2 linked regions of the Prochlorococcus marinus XMU1404 genome follow. The protein of the gene in region 1 binds, or shares a complex with, the protein of each later gene. Links are inferred from orthologs where the notes say so. Each region holds a gene or a part of one and is shown on either strand. Other genes may lie near its edges.

The links.
Region 2: the proteins of prmC (region 1) and prfA are in contact, whole or in part, in a crystal structure (PDB 2B3T), measured with the Escherichia coli proteins. The link is inferred for Prochlorococcus marinus XMU1404 from one-to-one orthologs.

What each region holds. Positions count from the first base shown.
Region 1 is NZ_JAAORE010000001.1:298,708-307,810, forward strand. What follows is about bases 3,484-6,360. They hold prmC (peptide chain release factor N(5)-glutamine methyltransferase), read left to right. Parts: upstream 3,484-4,425; coding sequence 4,426-5,295; downstream 5,296-6,360. Other genes in these bases: psbB (photosystem II chlorophyll-binding protein CP47), read right to left, coding at 3,484-3,573; HA144_RS01650 (2Fe-2S iron-sulfur cluster-binding protein), read left to right, coding at 3,796-4,158; psbM (photosystem II reaction center protein PsbM), read left to right, coding at 4,263-4,415; HA144_RS01665 (L-threonylcarbamoyladenylate synthase), read left to right, coding at 5,315-5,896; minE (cell division topological specificity factor MinE), read right to left, coding at 6,215-6,360. In the rest of the region: metK (methionine adenosyltransferase), read right to left, coding at 1-10; HA144_RS01630 (30S ribosomal protein S1), read right to left, coding at 150-1,241; transcriptional regulator NrdR, read right to left, coding at 1,350-1,829; HA144_RS01640 (photosystem II reaction center protein T), read right to left, coding at 1,928-2,026; more of psbB, read right to left, coding at 2,050-3,483; more of minE, read right to left, coding at 6,361-6,550; septum site-determining protein MinD, read right to left, coding at 6,552-7,367; HA144_RS01685 (septum site-determining protein MinC), read right to left, coding at 7,484-8,140; HA144_RS01690 (HD domain-containing protein), read right to left, coding at 8,145-9,103. UniProt on the Escherichia coli protein: Methylates the class 1 translation termination release factors RF1/PrfA and RF2/PrfB on the glutamine residue of the universally conserved GGQ motif, i.e. on 'Gln-235' in RF1 and on 'Gln-252' in RF2.
Region 2 is NZ_JAAORE010000003.1:394,591-403,757, reverse strand. Bases 1-2,941 are described here. They hold prfA (peptide chain release factor 1), read left to right. Parts: upstream 1-894; coding sequence 895-1,989; downstream 1,990-2,941. Other genes in these bases: alr (alanine racemase), read left to right, coding at 2,578-2,941; HA144_RS08495 (HNH endonuclease), read right to left, coding at 2,003-2,560; rpmE (50S ribosomal protein L31), read left to right, coding at 606-866; rpsI (30S ribosomal protein S9), read left to right, coding at 182-592; rplM (50S ribosomal protein L13), read left to right, coding at 1-172. Outside these bases: more of alr, read left to right, coding at 2,942-3,777; HA144_RS08480 (TIGR01548 family HAD-type hydrolase), read right to left, coding at 3,962-4,750; cobJ (precorrin-3B C(17)-methyltransferase), read right to left, coding at 4,846-6,648; photosystem I core protein PsaA, read left to right, coding at 6,983-9,167. UniProt on the Escherichia coli protein: Peptide chain release factor 1 directs the termination of translation in response to the peptide chain termination codons UAG and UAA.

The sequences.
Region 1 (9,103 bases):
AATCACTCATTTATACATAATTTTAAGTTAATCTTCATCCTAAATTAGACTATCGTTACTAATCAATATTTGTAAATTTAAAAAATACTTGTTCAAGCATAAAAAACCATTTGTTTCTACATATTCCTACTTAACGTAAATAAGTGTATTTATATTGTTTCACCTGTCGCAGTGGTACTTTCTTCGATGTCGTCAGTTTGTTCAAATAACATTTGCTTGTATTTAGCAGCCATTTCTTCGGCTTTATTAAAAACTTTTTGAGGGTCAGTTAGCATATCGCCTGGTTCGGGTTCAAGTGCTTTAGTAGATAAGGAAATTCTTCCTCTTTCAGAATCAAGGTCAATTATCATGACTTTCATTTGATCATTAACATTTAAAATATTATGAGGTGTCTCGATATGTTCATGACTGATCTCGGAAATGTGCAATAGACCACTAACTCCTCCAATATCAATAAATGCTCCATAAGGTTTAATACCTTTTACAGAACCTACAACAACTTCTCCTACCTCAAGTCTATTCATTTTTTTCTCAACTAAGGCTCTCCTATGACTTAGAACTAATCTGTTTCTCTCTTCATCAACTTCAAGAAATTTTAAAGGTAAATATTCACCTTCTAAGTCATCTTTGATTTTCCGTGCACTAATATGCGAGCCTGGGATAAAACCTCTCAAGCCTTCAACTCTCACAAGAGCACCTCCTCTGTTTGTTGCAAAAACTTCGGAATATATAGTTGCATCTTCTTTTTGAAGCTGTCTAACCCTTTCCCATGCTCTTTGATATTCAATTCTTCTAATGGAGAGGGCTAATTGGCCATCTTCATTTTCTTCACTCATTATAAAAAATTCTCTGCTTTCAGAAGGTTGTAAAACATCATTAAGTCCTTCAACTCTATTTATTGAAACTTCTTGAACAGGCATAAAAGCGGCTGTTTTTGCGCCTATATCTATCATGGCCCCTTTGGGCTCTAAAGCGAAAACGGTACCTTTTACTAAATCACCAGGCTTGAAATTATAGTCATACTTTCCCAAAAGTGATGCGAATTCTTCTTGAGTGAACCCTGCGTTGTCAAAATCTGTATTTCTTCTGCTAGAAGAAGAATCTGCTGAAGGGATATCATTCTTTTCAAATGATAAATCTTCCTCATTTAGGGATGGTGATTCGTTATCTAATGAAGAAGAATTTTTAACTTTTTTATCCTCAGAAAGTTCTTTAATAGTTTGGGAAGAATTTTCGTTCATTTGTTATATCGCAGACTACCTAAGGTAGTTAGAAAGGAATGCTACTAGCCTGCAAACTGATAGCAAAAATAGTTGTGTTAAGTATTCTACACTTTAAGATGCTGAATTTTATAAAATTGAAGCTAATTGGTTTTTTGAACTTCCTTTTAGAGACTCAAGAGTAGAAACAAAATCTTTTACTCCATTAAATTTTCTGTAAACTGAAGCGTATCTTATATAAGCAACCTCGTTTTCTTTCCTTAGACCTTTAAGTATTAATTCCCCAATTTGTGAAGATTTTATATCTTTATTAGAGTCTTGAACGATTTGTGATTCAATTCCATCTACAAAGTTTATAATTGCTTCACTAGTGAAGGTAGTTTTTTCGCAAGCTCTTGATATGCCCGTAAATAATTTTTGTTTATCAAATAATTCTCTGCTCCCATCTTTTTTAACAACTGAAACTGGCATTGTTTCAACCCTTTCATAGGTTGTAAACCTGAAGCTGCAATTTAAGCACTCTCTTCTTCTTCGAACGCTTTTACCACTATCAGCAGATCTTGATTCCAAAACTCTGCTATCTGTGTTTTGACAGGTTGGACACTGCATGTGGCGAAATAAGGTGCACTCAACTCTAATAGTAGAGTAATATTTTAATTATGAAAAGTAAAAAAAAACCTCTTTAACAAGAGGTTTTTTTTCTGAGTTCATTTTTTATCAAATTTAGGTGGGTCTCTAAAAGCGACAGCAAAGAATAAGGTTACAACTGCGAGAGTTAAAATTAGTACGTAGGCAAAAGCTTCCATAATATTAAGTAATAAAGTTTAGTTTAAACCCTTCCTGGGATTCTTCTTGTGGTTTCGTCACCAAGTTTCTTGAATAAACCAAATTCAACTTGGTCTCCAATCTCAGCGTCAATACCAGCGAAGGAATTTCTGTAAAGAGTTCTTGAGGCATGCCACCAGTGGCCAAACAAGAATAGCAATCCGAAACATAAATGCGCATATGTAAACCACGCTCTTGGAGAACTTCGGAATACACCGTCAGATTTATAAGTCTCTCTATCAAACTTGAATGCTTCACCAAGTTGAGCCTTTCTGGCTAATCTTTTAACTACTGCAGGATCTGTAAATGTTTGACCATTTAAGTCTCCTCCATAGATAGTTGCAGTAATGCCAGTTTGTTCAAATGAATACTTTGCTTCAGCTCTTCTAAATGGAATATCTGCCCTTACATTACCTTCTTTGTCTTCAAGAATGACAGGAAAATTTTCAAAGAAATTAGGTATTCTTCTAACTTCTAGTTCGTTACCTTCTTTGTCTTGAAAAGCAATGTGACCTTGCCAACCAGTTGGTAAGCCATCACCATTAACAAGAGCTCCAACCCTGAACAATCCTCCTTTGGCAGGACTATTTCCAACATAATCGTAGAATGCTAATTTCTCTGGAATCGACGCATATGCCTCTTCTTTAGTGGCACCATTGTCTATAGCAGCTTGAACCCTTCTATTAATTTCAGTTTTGAAATAGCCTGAGTCCCATTGATATCTAGTAGGACCAAATAACTCGACCGGAGTTGTTGCTGAACCGTACCACATTGTTCCGGAAACAACAAAAGAAACAAACAGTACTGCTGCTAAAGCACTAGCTAGAACTCCTTCAAGACTTCCAAGTTTTAATGCTCTATAAAGTCTTTCTCCAGGTCTATTGGTAATGTGAAAAATACCTCCAATGATCCCCATAAGTCCAGCTGCAATATGATTAGCAACTATGCCTCCTGGATTAAAAGGATTAAATCCTTCTACCCCCCAAGAAGGAGCTACTGGTTCAACATGACCAGATAATCCATAAGGATCAGAAACCCAAATACCAACGTTAGCGCAATGAAATGCTCCAAAACCAAAACATGTGATTCCAGCTAACAGGAGGTGAATGCCGAATATTCTAGGCAAGTCAAGAGCAGGCTCACCCGTTCTTGAATCTTCCCATAAATCTAAATCCCAGTATGTCCAGTGCCAAATAGAGGCCAACATCAATAGTCCACTAAACACTATGTGTGCAGCTGCGACTCCTTCAAAACTCCAAAATCCAGGATCAACTCCTGTAGCACCCGTAATATCCCATCCGTTCCAACTACTTGTGATACCTAGTCTTGCCATGAAAGGCATAACGTACATTCCCTGTCTCCACATTGGATTGAGAACAGCATCAGAAGGATCAAAAATGGCTAATTCATAAAGAGCCATTGAACCGGCCCAGCCGGCTAATAATGCAGTATGCATAAGATGCACAGCAAGTAGTCGACCTGGGTCATTAATAACTACTGTGTGAACTCGATACCAAGGCAATCCCATCGGTTAATTTCTAGTAACTATGCTGAATAAACAGCTAAACATCACGATAGTAAGGGTTTTTTAGTATTAAAGGGATTATTGTAAATAAATTTATTTTCTTGCAAAAATTGGGCAAATCAATTTGTAGAACTGACTTTACAAGGAATTTCAAGCTAAAAATTGTTAATATTTTGGTCACAATTCTCAAAGTAAAACGCCAAAATAAGAAAAATAACAAAAAAAATGGCAACTATCAGATTTATCCGAGAGGATTTAGAAGTTCAATGCAATTCAGGTGAAAACTTAAGAGAATTAGTAATGAAAGAGAACTTACAGCTTTATGGTTTAAAAGGTATTCTAGGTAATTGTGGAGGAGCAGGTCAATGTAGTACTTGTTTTGTTTCAGTTGAAGGAGGAAATAAAAATTCTTTAAGCCCTCTTACTTCCGTTGAAGAAGAAAAACTTAAAAATAGACCAGAAAATTGGCGACTTGCATGCCAAACATTAATAAAATCATCTGCAGTAATTTTAACAAAACCACAATCCCCTCCCTCAAATTTGGAGGAACTAAAAAAAATCAGCGAAAATAAAAAATTATCTCGCTAAATTGTTTAAGACTGTTAATCAGTTGATAAAATTTGTTTATTTTTCCACTTTATTTCAAGTTATATGTTTATAGTCTTAATTAACTAATAGAACTGTCAACTTAAATGGAAACAACCAATTTTGGATTCGTAGCTAGTCTTTTATTTGTAGGAGTTCCAACAATATTCCTCATAGGTCTATTTATCTCTACTCAAGATGGCGAAAAATCTAGCTTCTACTCTGATTCTAGTAAAGGTAAACTTGGTCCAAAACGCTAAACTTCTTTAGATGCTTAGCATTCCTGCAAAAGAATTTTTATTTTGGAAAAAAAAACAACTTTTAAAAGGAGGCAATCAACAATCATTTGATGTTTTACTTGATTGTATTGGCGGTATTTCGACTAGTGATCTAAATTTATTAAGCATAAATCCTGAAGGAAATTTAAATTTAAAAAAAACTTTAGACTTTTTAGAATCTGTTTGGGAAGATCATTTATTTAATTATTCCCCCATTCAATACCTTTGTGGAATAACTTTTTGGAGAAACTTAAAATTAAAAGTTACAAATAAAGTACTTATCCCTAGGCCAGAGACCGAAATGATAGTTGATATTGTCTGCAAGATATTTGGAAAGAAATCACAAAAATTATTATTTGCTGAATTAGGAACTGGATCAGGAGCTATAAGTATTGCATTAGCATTAGCCTATCCATTGTGGGATGGAATAGCGACTGATATAGATGAAGATGCTTTAGAAATAGCAACTGAAAATTATAGAAATTCTTCTACACAAACAAATTTGAAATTTTATTGTGGAAATTGGTGGAACCCTCTTGAAAAGTTTAAAGGAAAATTAGATCTGGCTATTTCAAACCCGCCATATATTCCTATAGACACTTATGAAATATTACCCAAAGAAGTAAAAAATTTCGAACCAAAAATTGCTTTATTAGGAGGTGAAGATGGTTTAGAACATATTACGGAAATAATTGAAAAAGCACCATTATTTTTAAAAGACAAGGGATGGTTGATTTTAGAGAATCATTTTGATCAAGGTGAAAAAGTAAAACAACTTCTTATTAAAAATAGATTTACATCAATAGAAATCGTGAATGATTTTTCAGGTATTGGTAGGTTTACTATTGGAAGATATAAATAGATTATTGGATTCTAATTTAATGAATTTAGTAGACTGCAAAACAGCTTTGAAGACTCTCAATAGTGGTTTACCTATAATTTTCCCAACAGACACCTTGCCTGCAATAGGATGCTTGCCAAAATTTTCAAATATTATTTATGAATTTAAAAAAAGAGATAGAAATAAACCATTAATTCTTATGGGATCAGAACTCAAGCAATTAATAGATTATGTTCACGAATCAGCTAAAGAAGATTGTGAAAATATAGCTTCTAAATATTGGCCTGGCGCTCTGACTATGGTTATTCCTGCTTCAGAAAAGCAGACTGCAATCCTTACAAGCAATGATCTTACTCTTGGGTTGAGAATCCCAAATTCACTTATTGCTCAATCTCTCATTAGAGAAACAGGCCCATTATTAACTTCAAGTGCAAATATTTCTGGGTTTACCGGATCAATAACAGTTGAGGGTATTACTTTAGACTTTCCTTCTTTAAACATTCTAGGCCCTATTCCATGGGAAAAAATTAGTGGAAAAGCCAGTACTATTATAGTTTGGAAGAAAAGTGGCGATTGGAGGATTATTAGAGAGGGAGAGGTATTAGTTAGGGAATTGTATTAATGCTTATATTATTATTTTTTGTTTTATTAATTCAATTTTTTACATATTGGATATTTCAACCCCTAGTATCTTCTTTAGAGTATGTTCTCGAAATAAGAATATTTCCTATACTTACTCTAATAAGTTTGATTTTGTTATTTTCGGCAAAAAATGTTGAGGAAAATTAAATAAATTTACTAAAATGCCGGCTAACAGATTTGAACTGATGACCTTCGCTTTACAAAAGCGCTGCTCTACCGCTGAGCTAAGCCGGCACTATTAATATCTTACAATTAAGGCGAGCAATTATTTAGTATTTTTGCAGGTTTTTAAAATTTATTACTTTTTGATATCCTTATCTCTTTTAACATTTTTATCATTTTTTTTAAACTTTATCTCTCCTGAAAGAGTTCTCTTGATAGGTAAGTTGGCTACTAATGCAGTCATTCTATCTTCAGTCTCTAAACTAACTGCTACCTCTTCAAAATCAATCTCCACATATTTAGCTACAACATCAAGAATTTCTTTCCTCATTTTATCTAAAAGATCAGTTGTTAGAGAACTCATATCAACCCTGTCATGGGCAAGCACAAGTTGTAATCTTTCTCTAGCCGTATTTGCACTAGCCGTTTCTCTGCCAAGTAATTTGTTTATAAGGTCTCGAAGAGTCATCATTTTAAAAAACCTTTGTTTGCATTAATCTCATGAATTTATCTTTAAGACTTTTACCTTCATTTTTGGGGTCAATAATTGGAACATCTTTTCCTGTAAGTCTTTGAGAAACATTCAAATAGCATTTTTTCGCAGGAGATCTACTATCTGTTAATGTTAGAGGCTCTCCTCTGTTAGTACTTATTATTACTTGTTCATCCTCTAAAACAATACCTAATAAAGGTAAAGAAAGGATCCCTTGAACATCTTCTATAGATAACATTTCTTGACTAGCCATCATGTTAGGGCGAACTCTATTTATGACAAGTTGAATAGGTTCAATCTCAGAGGTGTTAAGAATACCTATTACTCTATCGGCATCACGAACTGCAGATAATTCCGGGTTGGTAACTACAATGGCTTCTTTACAGGCGGCAAGAGCATTTTTAAAACCATCTTCTACTCCAGCAGGACAGTCTACTAGAACAAAATCAAATTTTTCACTAAGCATCCCACTAATTTTTTTCATATCTTCAGGCTTCATCCAGTCCAACATTCTAGGATCTCCAGCTGGTAAAAGAGCTAGATTAGGCTCCTTTTTGTGCCTGACCAATGCTTGTTCAAGACGACAATTTTTGTCAAGAACATCTTGAGCTGTGTAGATAATGCGATTTTCTAATCCTAGAAGAAGATCTAAATTTCTTAACCCGAAATCAGCATCTAAAACTGCAGTTGTTGCTCCGCTATTAGCAAGTGCTATGCCTAAATTAGCAGTTAGAGTGGTTTTACCAACTCCACCTTTTCCTGAGCAAATTAGAATTGTGCGAGTATTTTCCGCCAAGAATTTAATAATTTTTTAAATAATAAGGCTACTTTCAAAAAGTTAAATATTTTAAAGGTTAAGTAATTCTTAAATTTAAAATTTTGAATTAATTTATTTCAAAAGATTGATAAATTTTAAGTTTCAACTAGGTAAGGTTTAATGTTAATTGTTTGTTTTTCTATTACAGCAATTTCAGGATAATAATTTTTGGGTTTATCTTTTGGCCCAATAGCTATTACATCCGCAATTCTTAACTGTAATGGGCTTAAATAAAGTGATGTTATGGAAGCATTATTATTCCCACCTTTGCCAGCGATAGCGATACCTAGTAGTTTGCCCCAAACATAAATATTTTTCTTGGCGGATACTATTCCACCTGGATTAACATCTCCAATAATACATAAGTTTCCATTCGAAGATATTCTATCTCCTGATCTTATTGTTCCTTGATGAAGAATATCGTCTTTATTTTTTGACTCGAGTAGAATTAACTTGTTTTTAACCTCTTTTTCTTTAACAAAAGTTGAATCTATTTTTAAAGACTTTCCGGCTAATATTGTGTCTCTATTATTTGAGTAAATGCACAGAGAACAAATATTAATATTGTCAAAAATTTTTTTGAATTTTAATAATTGATGAGAACTTATTGACTCATTGATTGCGAAAATTTTTGCTTTTAGAGGTACTTTTATATCAGAAAATTTTTTGAATATTTCATACGTTTTGTCCAGCTTTTCAAGAGATATAGTTTCTACATAATTACTAATAATGCTATTTATAACGATTTTCATTGAATTAAACTATGAATTTATTTCTAATTAATGAAATTTGTTTGTTAATTTTATCTTTAATCACATTCGGGTAAATAATAAAGGCGCTTTCCTGAGATTTCATTAAAGTTTTTATTAATTCAGAACTATTTTCTAATGAACTTTGATAGATGCCATCCCATATTTTTAATGCATTGTTAGATTCAAAACCTTTAAATGATCTTTCCTTTATTCCGCAAAATATTTCTGAATCATAATTATTTTCTTCACATAATTTTCTAGCAAATGCAAGGATATTTAGTCTATCAATCTTATTTAAAAAACTTATATCTGATGCTTTCAACAAATCTCTATCAATAAACATTTTACATAGGGTAGATAGCGGTTTAAAAGATTCATCTTTCCATCTAATCAAGTGGTAGTAAAAGGTTATATCGTCATTTCTTATGAAATCATCAAAATTAATCTCAGTAGGAGAAAATATCCATTTAGAAAGAGATTTATCTAACCAAATTTTCTTCTCGGATTTATTTTTTATTGTGTAAATTATTTTTTCTAAAATCCATGTTGATATTTCATTTATTCTGTGGTTATAAATAGTTCTATACATCAAGTTTCTTAGTACTAAGAAATGTTCAATAGCAATCATTCCTTTTGGTTTGATTGCAATATTGCCATCAGGTGAAAAAGTAAGAGCTGAAATAATTCTTTCTAAATCTACCAAGCCATATTTGGTACCTGTGTTGTAACTATCGCGTAAAAGGTAATCGAGACGATCGCAATCTATTTCACTGCTTATCAAGGTTTTTAAAGGTTTAGAAAATAGTTGTTTTGTTTGAAATAATTCACCGATTTGTCTAGGTAATTCGTTGTCATACTTTTTAAGAATTGAATTTATTGGAGAATAATTTTCAACTAAATTTCTAGACCATTGTTCATGGTTGTGATCGAATATTGCTTCACTGGTATGACTTAAAGGTCCAT
Region 2 (9,167 bases), on another replicon or contig:
TGAAAAATTTGAGTCTCTTCAAGAGAGAATTCCTGAAAGAATAATAGAGCAAGCTGTTAAGGGTATGCTACCTCATAACTCTTTAGGAAGACAGCAATTTAAAAAACTAAAAGTTTATAAAGGTGCTGATCATCCTCATGCTGCTCAGAATCCTGTATTATTAAATAATTAATTTATTGAAATGAATAGTCAAATAAAAAACAAAGCTGTTTATTGGGGAACTGGAAGAAGAAAAACTTCAGTAGCTAGAGTTCGTTTAATTCCTGGAGATGGGCAAATTAAAATTAATGGTCGCTCGGGTGATGATTACTTAAACTTTAATCCTCTCCACTTAAATTCAATAAAGGCACCTCTGCAAACTTTGGGTCTAGAAAATTCTTATGATATTTTGGTAAATGTTTTTGGCGGCGGATTGACAGGACAAGCAGATGCTATTAAGCAGGGAGCAGCAAGAGCACTTTGCGAATTATCTCCTGATAACAGGAAACCGCTAAAAACTGAGGGTCATCTTAGTAGAGATCCTAGAGCTAAGGAAAGAAGAAAATATGGCCTTAAAAAAGCAAGAAAAGCTCCACAATTCTCTAAACGTTAAAGGATTTTTAATTATGCCAAAATCAGAAATTCACCCAAAATGGTATCCAGATGCAAAAGTTATTTGTAATGGAGAAGTTGTAATGACAACAGGCTCAACTCAGCCCGAACTTCATGTTGATGTTTGGAGTGGTAATCATCCTTTCTTCACTGGAACTCAAAAAATTCTTGATACAGAAGGAAGAGTTGATAGGTTTATGAAAAAATATGGAATGGGTTCCGCTAATTCAGATCCATCAAAAGATCAAAAAAAAGAAAAAGATTCTAATAAGTAGAATTTTCAAAAACTAAGCACAATTTCAATTGGAATACTCAACACTCATTGCAAGGTTGAAAACTGCTTCAGAAAATTTTGAAAATTTGGAAGTTCAGCTTGCAGATCCTGATATAGCTAATGACCCTAAAAAATTAGAATCAATAGCAAGAGAAAGATCTAAGTTGGAGCCTTTGGTTATTGATTTTAATAAATTGCTTGATACTGATAAGGAAATTGAAGATTCAAAAAATTTACTCAAGGAGAATCGAAATGATAAAGAGATGGAATCTTTAATTAATGAGGAGATAACTACCCTTGAAGAATGTAAGAATGAACTGATTCAAAAAACTACGATTGCCTTATTGCCTAAGGATCCAAGAGATGAGAGAAGTGTAATGTTAGAAATCAGAGCCGGCGCTGGAGGTAACGAGGCTTGTATATGGGCTGGTGACTTAGCAAGAATGTATGAAAGGTATGGACAAAAAATTGGATGGTCAGTAAAACCTGTTAGTGCTTCTGAGTCAGACATGGGAGGATTCAAAGAGCTAGTTATCTCAGTTAAGGGAGATTCTGTATATAGTCAACTTAAATTCGAGGCTGGTGTTCATAGAGTTCAAAGAGTTCCCGCTACTGAATCCCAAGGCAGGGTTCATACCTCAACGGCTACAGTTGCTGTTATGCCTGAGGCTGATCCTGTTGAGGTTAAGATTGATCCAACCGATTTAGAGGTTGGTACAGCGAGATCAGGAGGTGCAGGTGGACAAAATGTTAACAAGGTAGAAACTGCAATTGATCTTCTTCATAAGCCTACAGGCATAAGAGTTTTTTGTACTCAAGAGAGATCACAATTGCAAAATCGTGAACGAGCAATGGAAATTTTAAGAGCCAAATTATATGAAATCCAATTAAGAGAAGCTAATGCCAAAGAGAGGTCACAGAGGCTTTCGCAGGTTGGAACAGGAGATAGGAGTGAAAAAATTAGAACTTATAACTTTAAAGACAATAGAACAACTGATCATAGATTGGGCTCTAACTTTTCACTAGAACCAGTTCTTGCTGGTCAATTGGATGAAGTCATTGATGCATGTATAGCGCAAGAACAAAAGAGAATGATGGAAGATTTTAATAACGAAGTAAATTAACACTTTATTTTTATTAGATTGCAACACCTATTACATATTTACTCCATTCTTTGTGCTTACCTGAGTCAATTTGTCTTGTAGCTTCAAAATTGAGATTACTTAGTGGACGATATGGCTTGCGTTTTAAAGGCATATTTGCCTCTTCTGGGGTCCGGTTGCCTTTTTGTACATTACACCTGAGACAAGCTGTAGTAACATTCTCCCAGTTATCAGTACCTCCTCTGCTTCTGGGTAAAACATGATCAATTGATAAATCATTACCTCTATAGTTGCAATATTGGCATGAATTATTGTCCCTTAAAAGAATATTTTTTCTTGTTAGGGAAACTTCTCTAAAGGGTACTTTCACGTAGTAACGAAGTCTTATAACTGTTGGTAATTTTCTGCCGCAATGTATTGAATAAGATTTATCTTCTTCTAAGCTTTCTGCTTTACCTTTAATCATCAAAATAACAGCTCTTCGCCAGGAAGTAATGTTCAAAGGTTCATAAGATGCATTTAAAACTAGAGTCTGGCCCATGCCAAAATACAATTTACATGTCATGCTAACTGTATATTTAAATAAGCGCATATAATTGTGCAAAGATAATGCAGATTCGGGAACCAAATCAGTTATTTAATTTTGAGAAATATCCAACTTTGGAAAAAGATATAGATCTAAAACAAAGAGCATGGATTGAAGTTAAAGGTAAGGCAATAGAAACAAACGTAAGTCAATTAAGATCAAAATTAAGTAAAAATTGTCAATTTATGGCAGTTGTGAAAGCCGATGGATATGGACATGATGCAAAATTAGTCTCGGAGTATGCCATCAAAGGAGGTGCATCTCAATTAGGGGTTGCCACATTAAAAGAAGGCATTCGACTTCGTTCTGCTGGAGTTAAGAAACCAATTCTTATCCTGGGAAACATTTATACAAAAAAGGATTTAATTATATCTTTCAAAAATGATCTTATGCCAACTATCAGTAGTATAAGAGAATGTTTAATTTGCAATAATATTGGGAAGCACTTTGGATTGAAATTTTCTTTACATCTTAAGGTTGATACAGGAATGTCAAGATTAGGATTTGAATGTACCAAATTTGTACAACAATTTAAAAAAATCCAATCTTTTGACAATATTTCCATTGAAGGAATATATAGTCATTTATCATCTGCTGATGAACTCAACTCATTAGATCCAAAAAGCACTTCTCAATTACAAAGAAAGAGGTTTGAGGGATTATTGAAGCAAATTAATTCTTACAGAAATAAAAATATCAAGATTCATCTTGCTAATTCAGCAGGCATGCTTCTTGATGAAAAATTCCATTTTGATATGGTACGTGTTGGGCTATCTATGTATGGATATAATCCTTTAGTAACAATAGATGAAAATTTATCGCTTAAACCAGCTTTATTTTTGAAGGTCAAAGTAGCTTTTATAAGAATTATTGATAAAGGTGTAAGTGTAAGTTATGGAGCAAAATTTGTAAGTAGTAGAAAAACTAAGTTAGCTGTATTAAGTATTGGTTATGCCGATGGAGTACCCAGAAATCTTTCAGGCAAGATAAAAGTTATTCATAATAATAAATTTTATCCTCAAGTTGGATCTATAACTATGGATCAAATGATGGTAGACATAACAGGTTCAAATGAAATTAAAATTGGTACTACGATGATATTACTAGGATCTGATGGAGATAAAATGATTTCTCCTGTTAGTTGGGCAAAAGAATCTAACACTATTCCTTGGGAAATTCTTTGCTCTTTTAAAAATAGATTGCCAAGAGTTCAAGTTGATTAGACATTTCGATTAAATAAAAAATTTTGAATGTATGCAGAAAAATTGATAATGTATAAGAACTGGAGAGGTGGCTGAGTGGTTGAAAGCGGCTCCCTGCTAAGGAGTTACAGGAGGTAACTTTTGTCGAGGGTTCGAATCCCTCCCTCTCCGTAATTAATTGAGGAATATTTTTATTTATATTTTTTTAGAACAAGTCAAGATTTATATTTTCAAGTTCGTTGATACAATTTAAAATCAAGTCAGCTCCTGCATTTTTTAGATTTTTTTCGTATGAATTGCGTTCTTTTAATCTAGACTTTGAATGTAAATGAGGGGGAGATATTCCAATACTTATGAATTTTTGAGATGGAATTTCCTCTCTGGCGTTTATAACTGTATTTATATCTGCAATAGTATCTCCTACATATGCAATGGGAATATTTGATGAGCCAAGTTTATCTCCAAGAAGCTTTTTAGATAAGTTGATAAAACCTTGAGGATTTGGTTTGTCAGGGGCATCTCCCATAGCAACTAATGGCGGTGATTTTAGTCCAAGTCTTTCTTCTAAAACAAATCTTGCAGAAGCAGACTCTGCACCACTTACAAAACCCCAAATTATTCCATTTTTTTTTAATGATTCAAAAAACTTTTTATCAACTAATAAATCCTCATTAGTTATAAATCCAGACCAATTTTTACTATCTTGATTTGGATCTCCTCCAAAGTACAACTTTTCAAAACATTTAACTATTGCCTCTCTTGAAGGTATTTCAAGGTTTAAGTTCTCTTTTGTTATACATCTTTTTATAAGCTCCAAACTTAAATCCCAGTCATTATTCCATATCCCTTCATTTTTTGCATTATCAATCTCTTTATAGCTTGGCTCCCATCCGGAAAATTTGTAAACCGTTTTTATTAATGCAAGTCTATAACTATTCTCTACGCTGCGTATTACACCATCAATGTCAAATAAAATTAAGCCAATATTTTTCAATGAATTCTCTTAATCCTTTTATAAAAGATTAGTATTCTTATTAAAAAAAAGCAAAGAAAAATATCTTACTAAATAATTTTTGAACTATCTAAGCCTTATTTTTGTAAATACCCCCTTGGAGTGAGAAATATTTCATCAACTAAGGTTGTTTGTGAATTGCCAATAATAATTATCGATAACATATCTATCTCCTTAAAGGGAATGGTATTTAAAGTAAAAAATTTTTTGGATTGATTTTCTCTCCCTACTTGTCTAGCTATTAAAACTGGAGTATCCCTATGCCTAGATTTTAAACATCTATCTATCACACTTCTTAACTGCCAATTTCTTTCAATGGATTGAGGATTAAATAAAGCTATTACAAAGTCACCCAATAGAGCTCCTTCAATTCTTTTTTCTATTAAAGACCATGGAGTTAATTTATCGCTTAAACTTATTGAACAAAAGTCATTCATTAGTGGTGCTCCACTAATCGCAGCAGCTAATTGAACACTACTTATACCTGGATGAACTTCAAAGTAAGGTCTATATTCTTTTTTTATTTTTTGTAGCAATTCTAAAAGTAAACCAGCCATGCCATAAAATCCAGATTCCCCTGAAGAAATTAAAGCCACTTTTATTCCTTCCTCGGCTAGTTTAATTGCTTTACTGCATCTCTCTTGTTCTTCAGTAAGTTTACTTTCAATTAAAACTTGGTCACTCCTTTTTAAGGGCTTAATTAAATCTAAATACATTTTATATCCGATCCAAACAGTACATCTTGAAAGTGCTTTTTTTGCATTACTAGTTAGGAAGGAGATATCACCAGGCCCACTTCCAATAATATGTATTTCGCCATGGGTTGGATTATACTGATTTTTTGATTCTGCTACAGCGATAGTTACTGCCCCAGATTGATTTTTAAAAATTCTTTTTTCTTCTAATAATTTTGATTCTTCTCCTGCTGCTAGTAAGCAAGAGGCTTCTGCTACAGAAGGTGTGCCAATTTCCTTTTGTACGACATTTGATGGATTTGGAACAATTATTGTTGAAAGATCTTCTTTACTAAAAAACTTTATAGGCAAGTTTTTTTCTTCAGAAAGTTCTATAATTCCTTTCTCATCTTTTTTAATATCAATAGTCGCAAATCCCGCAATTGATTGCTGTGATAAATTTCCTGACTCCAAAAAATTATTTAAAGAATTTGCTATTAATTCTTTGCTTGTATTCCTTTCACATCCAATACCAATCCATAATACGGGAGGATGCCAATTTCTTTGATTATTTTTGAATATACTCACATGAAATGTTGAATTTGGTTTTTCAATTTCTTTTCCATTTATTTGATTAATAATTTCCCCTGATTCAGAAGTTTTCCATAAGCCATTACCAGATAATTGTTTGCAATATATTTCTTCGTTCTTAGCTTGTTTAATTACTAGTTTTGACCAATCCTTTATATTGCCAGATCTTTTCCAACCCCATTGATTCCCAAATGCATCAAGATTTAATAAGCTTTGATCATTAGAATTATTAGTCTCTATTACTTCACCACCAAATAAATTTGCAATTTGACATGCAATATTTTGCGTATTTGACTGATGTAAGCCAATTAAAGGAACTATCTTGGAACATTTGTTATCTATAACGATTACACCTGGATCTTGATCTTTAGATGTTAAAAAAGAATTTATTATGCGTATTGATGCAGCAATTGAGCCTATAAAAATTATTAAATCTATTTCCGGCCATTTTTTAAGTAAGATTTCTCTAGGTTTTTGTACTTGAATAAGTTCATTTTCCTTCCCATAATCTTTTGAAGAACCTGCAATATAAATATCTTTTACAAATTCGGTTTTTTTAAGCCTTTTTAAAATTTCTTTTGAATTATTAGATAGACCTATTGCAATTCCTTTCAAATCAGAAACTATTGATAGTTACGTTGAAATTATATCCTGTCGCTGGATTTAAAAAATTTTCTTTGAAATATAAAAAAAAATTTAAGAAATTTATATAAAATTTGAGTAAAAATACTCATAATCTAGTCATAGAATAAAATTTAACAAAATATTCATATAGTAACAATCATTAGAACATTTGTTACGTTAATGCATAACGAAAGAATCTTTGCCTTATTATTTTTGAAACGAATATTTAAAGTTACGGAGGTTTCGTTTTCTTGAACATTATCATTAAAAATAAGTTCAAGATCCGATCAGTCGGCTTTAATGTCAATTATTTTCGAGGTGCTAGATGACCATCAGCCCACCAGAAAGTGGAGAAAAAAACAAAAAAGTTTTGGAGGATCCTGTTAAGGCCGATCCAAGACCCATTGATTTTGCCAAATTAGATAAGCCAGGTTTCTGGTCAACTAAATTATCTAAGGGTCCAAAAACTACAACATGGATCTGGAATTTGCATGCAGATGCACATGATTTTGATGTGCATACAGGCGATGCTGAAGAAGCAACAAGAAAAATCTTTTCAGCTCATTTTGGACACCTTGCAGTCATCTTTATATGGATGAGTGCTGCATTTTTCCATGGAGCAAGGTTTTCTAATTATTCAGGTTGGTTAGCTGATCCAACTCATGTCAAACCAGGTGCTCAGCAAGTTTGGGCAATTGTTGGTCAAGAAATGCTTAATGCTGATCTTGGTGCTAACTACAATGGTATTCAAATCAGTTCAGGAATATTCCACATGTGGAGAGCATGGGGAATTACTAACGAGAGTGAACTGATGGCATTAGCAATAGGTGCTGTAGTAATGGCTGCACTTATGCTTCATGCGGGAATTTTTCATTATCACAAAGCAGCTCCAAAAATGGAGTGGTTCCAAGATATTGAGTCTATGCTTAACCATCACATAGCTGGTTTAGTAGGACTAGGATCTTTAGCATGGGCTGGACATTGTATTCATATTGGAGCTCCTACAGCAGCTCTCTTAGACGCAATTGATGCAGGCTCTCCTTTAATCATCAATGGTAAAGAAATAGCAACTATTGCAGATATGCCTATGCCGCATCAACTCTGTGATCCACAAATTATCGGTCAGATATTTCCAGGATTAGCAAGTGGTACAGGTAATTTCTTTAGTTTAAACTGGTTAGCTTTCTCAGACTTCCTTACTTTCAAAGGTGGACTTAACCCTGTTACAGGAAGCTTATGGATGACTGATGTTTCACATCATCATTTAGCTTTTGGTGTAATAGCAATCATTGGTGGTCATATGTATAGAACCAATTATGGTATTGGTCATAGTATGAAAGAAATATTAGATTCACAGCAAGGAGACCCAATATTATTCCCTGCTCCTAAAGGGCATCAAGGTCTTTTTGAGTTCATGGCAGAAAGTAGACATGCCCAGCTTGCGGTAAACTTGGCAATGCTTGGATCAATAAGCATACTTGTATCTCATCACATGTATGCGATGCCTCCATATCCATATATAGCTACTGACTACATGACAGTTCTTGGATTATTTACTCATCACATGTGGATAGGTGGATTATTCATAGTAGGTGCAGGGGCGCATGCTGGAATTGCAATGGTCAGAGATTACGATCCAGCAAAACATATTGATAATGTATTAGACAGAATACTTAAAGCTAGAGATGCTTTAATCAGTCACTTGAACTGGGTATGTATGTGGTTAGGATTTCATAGTTTTGGACTCTATATTCACAACGATACTATGAGAGCTTTGGGTAGACCCCAAGATATGTTTAGTGATTCTGCAATCCAACTTCAGCCAATTTTTGCTCAATGGGTACAGAGTATTCAAGCATCTGCGGTTGGAACTTCTCTTTTAGCAGGTACTGCAGAAGCTTTACCTCACAAAGCTTTAAGTGAAGTTTTTAATGGAAGTTTAGTAGAAGTGGGTGGAAAGGTTGCTATAGCCCCAATTCCATTAGGAACAGCTGATTTAATGATTCATCATATTCATGCTTTCCAAATTCACGTAACTGTTTTAATACTTCTCAAAGGAGTACTTTATGCAAGAAGTTCAAGGTTGATCCCTGATAAAGCGTCTTTAGGATTTAGATTCCCTTGTGATGGTCCTGGAAGAGGTGGTACATGTCAGGTTTCTTCATGGGACCACGTGTTCTTAGCTCTTTTCTGGATGTATAACTGTTTATCAATAGTTATTTTCCACTTCTCTTGGAAAATGCAGAGTGATGTTTGGGGACTTACTGGTGGTAACTTCGCACAAAGTTCCATTACTATTAATGGTTGGTTAAGAGATTTCCTTTGGGCGCAAGCTTCTCAAGTATTAACAAGTTATGGTCAATCCATAAGCATGTACGGTTTGATGTTCTTAGGAGCTCACTTCATATGGGCATTTAGTTTAATGTTCCTCTTTAGTGGACGGGGATATTGGCAAGAATTATTCGAATCAATTGTTTGGGCACACAACAAACTTAAAGTTGCTCCAACTA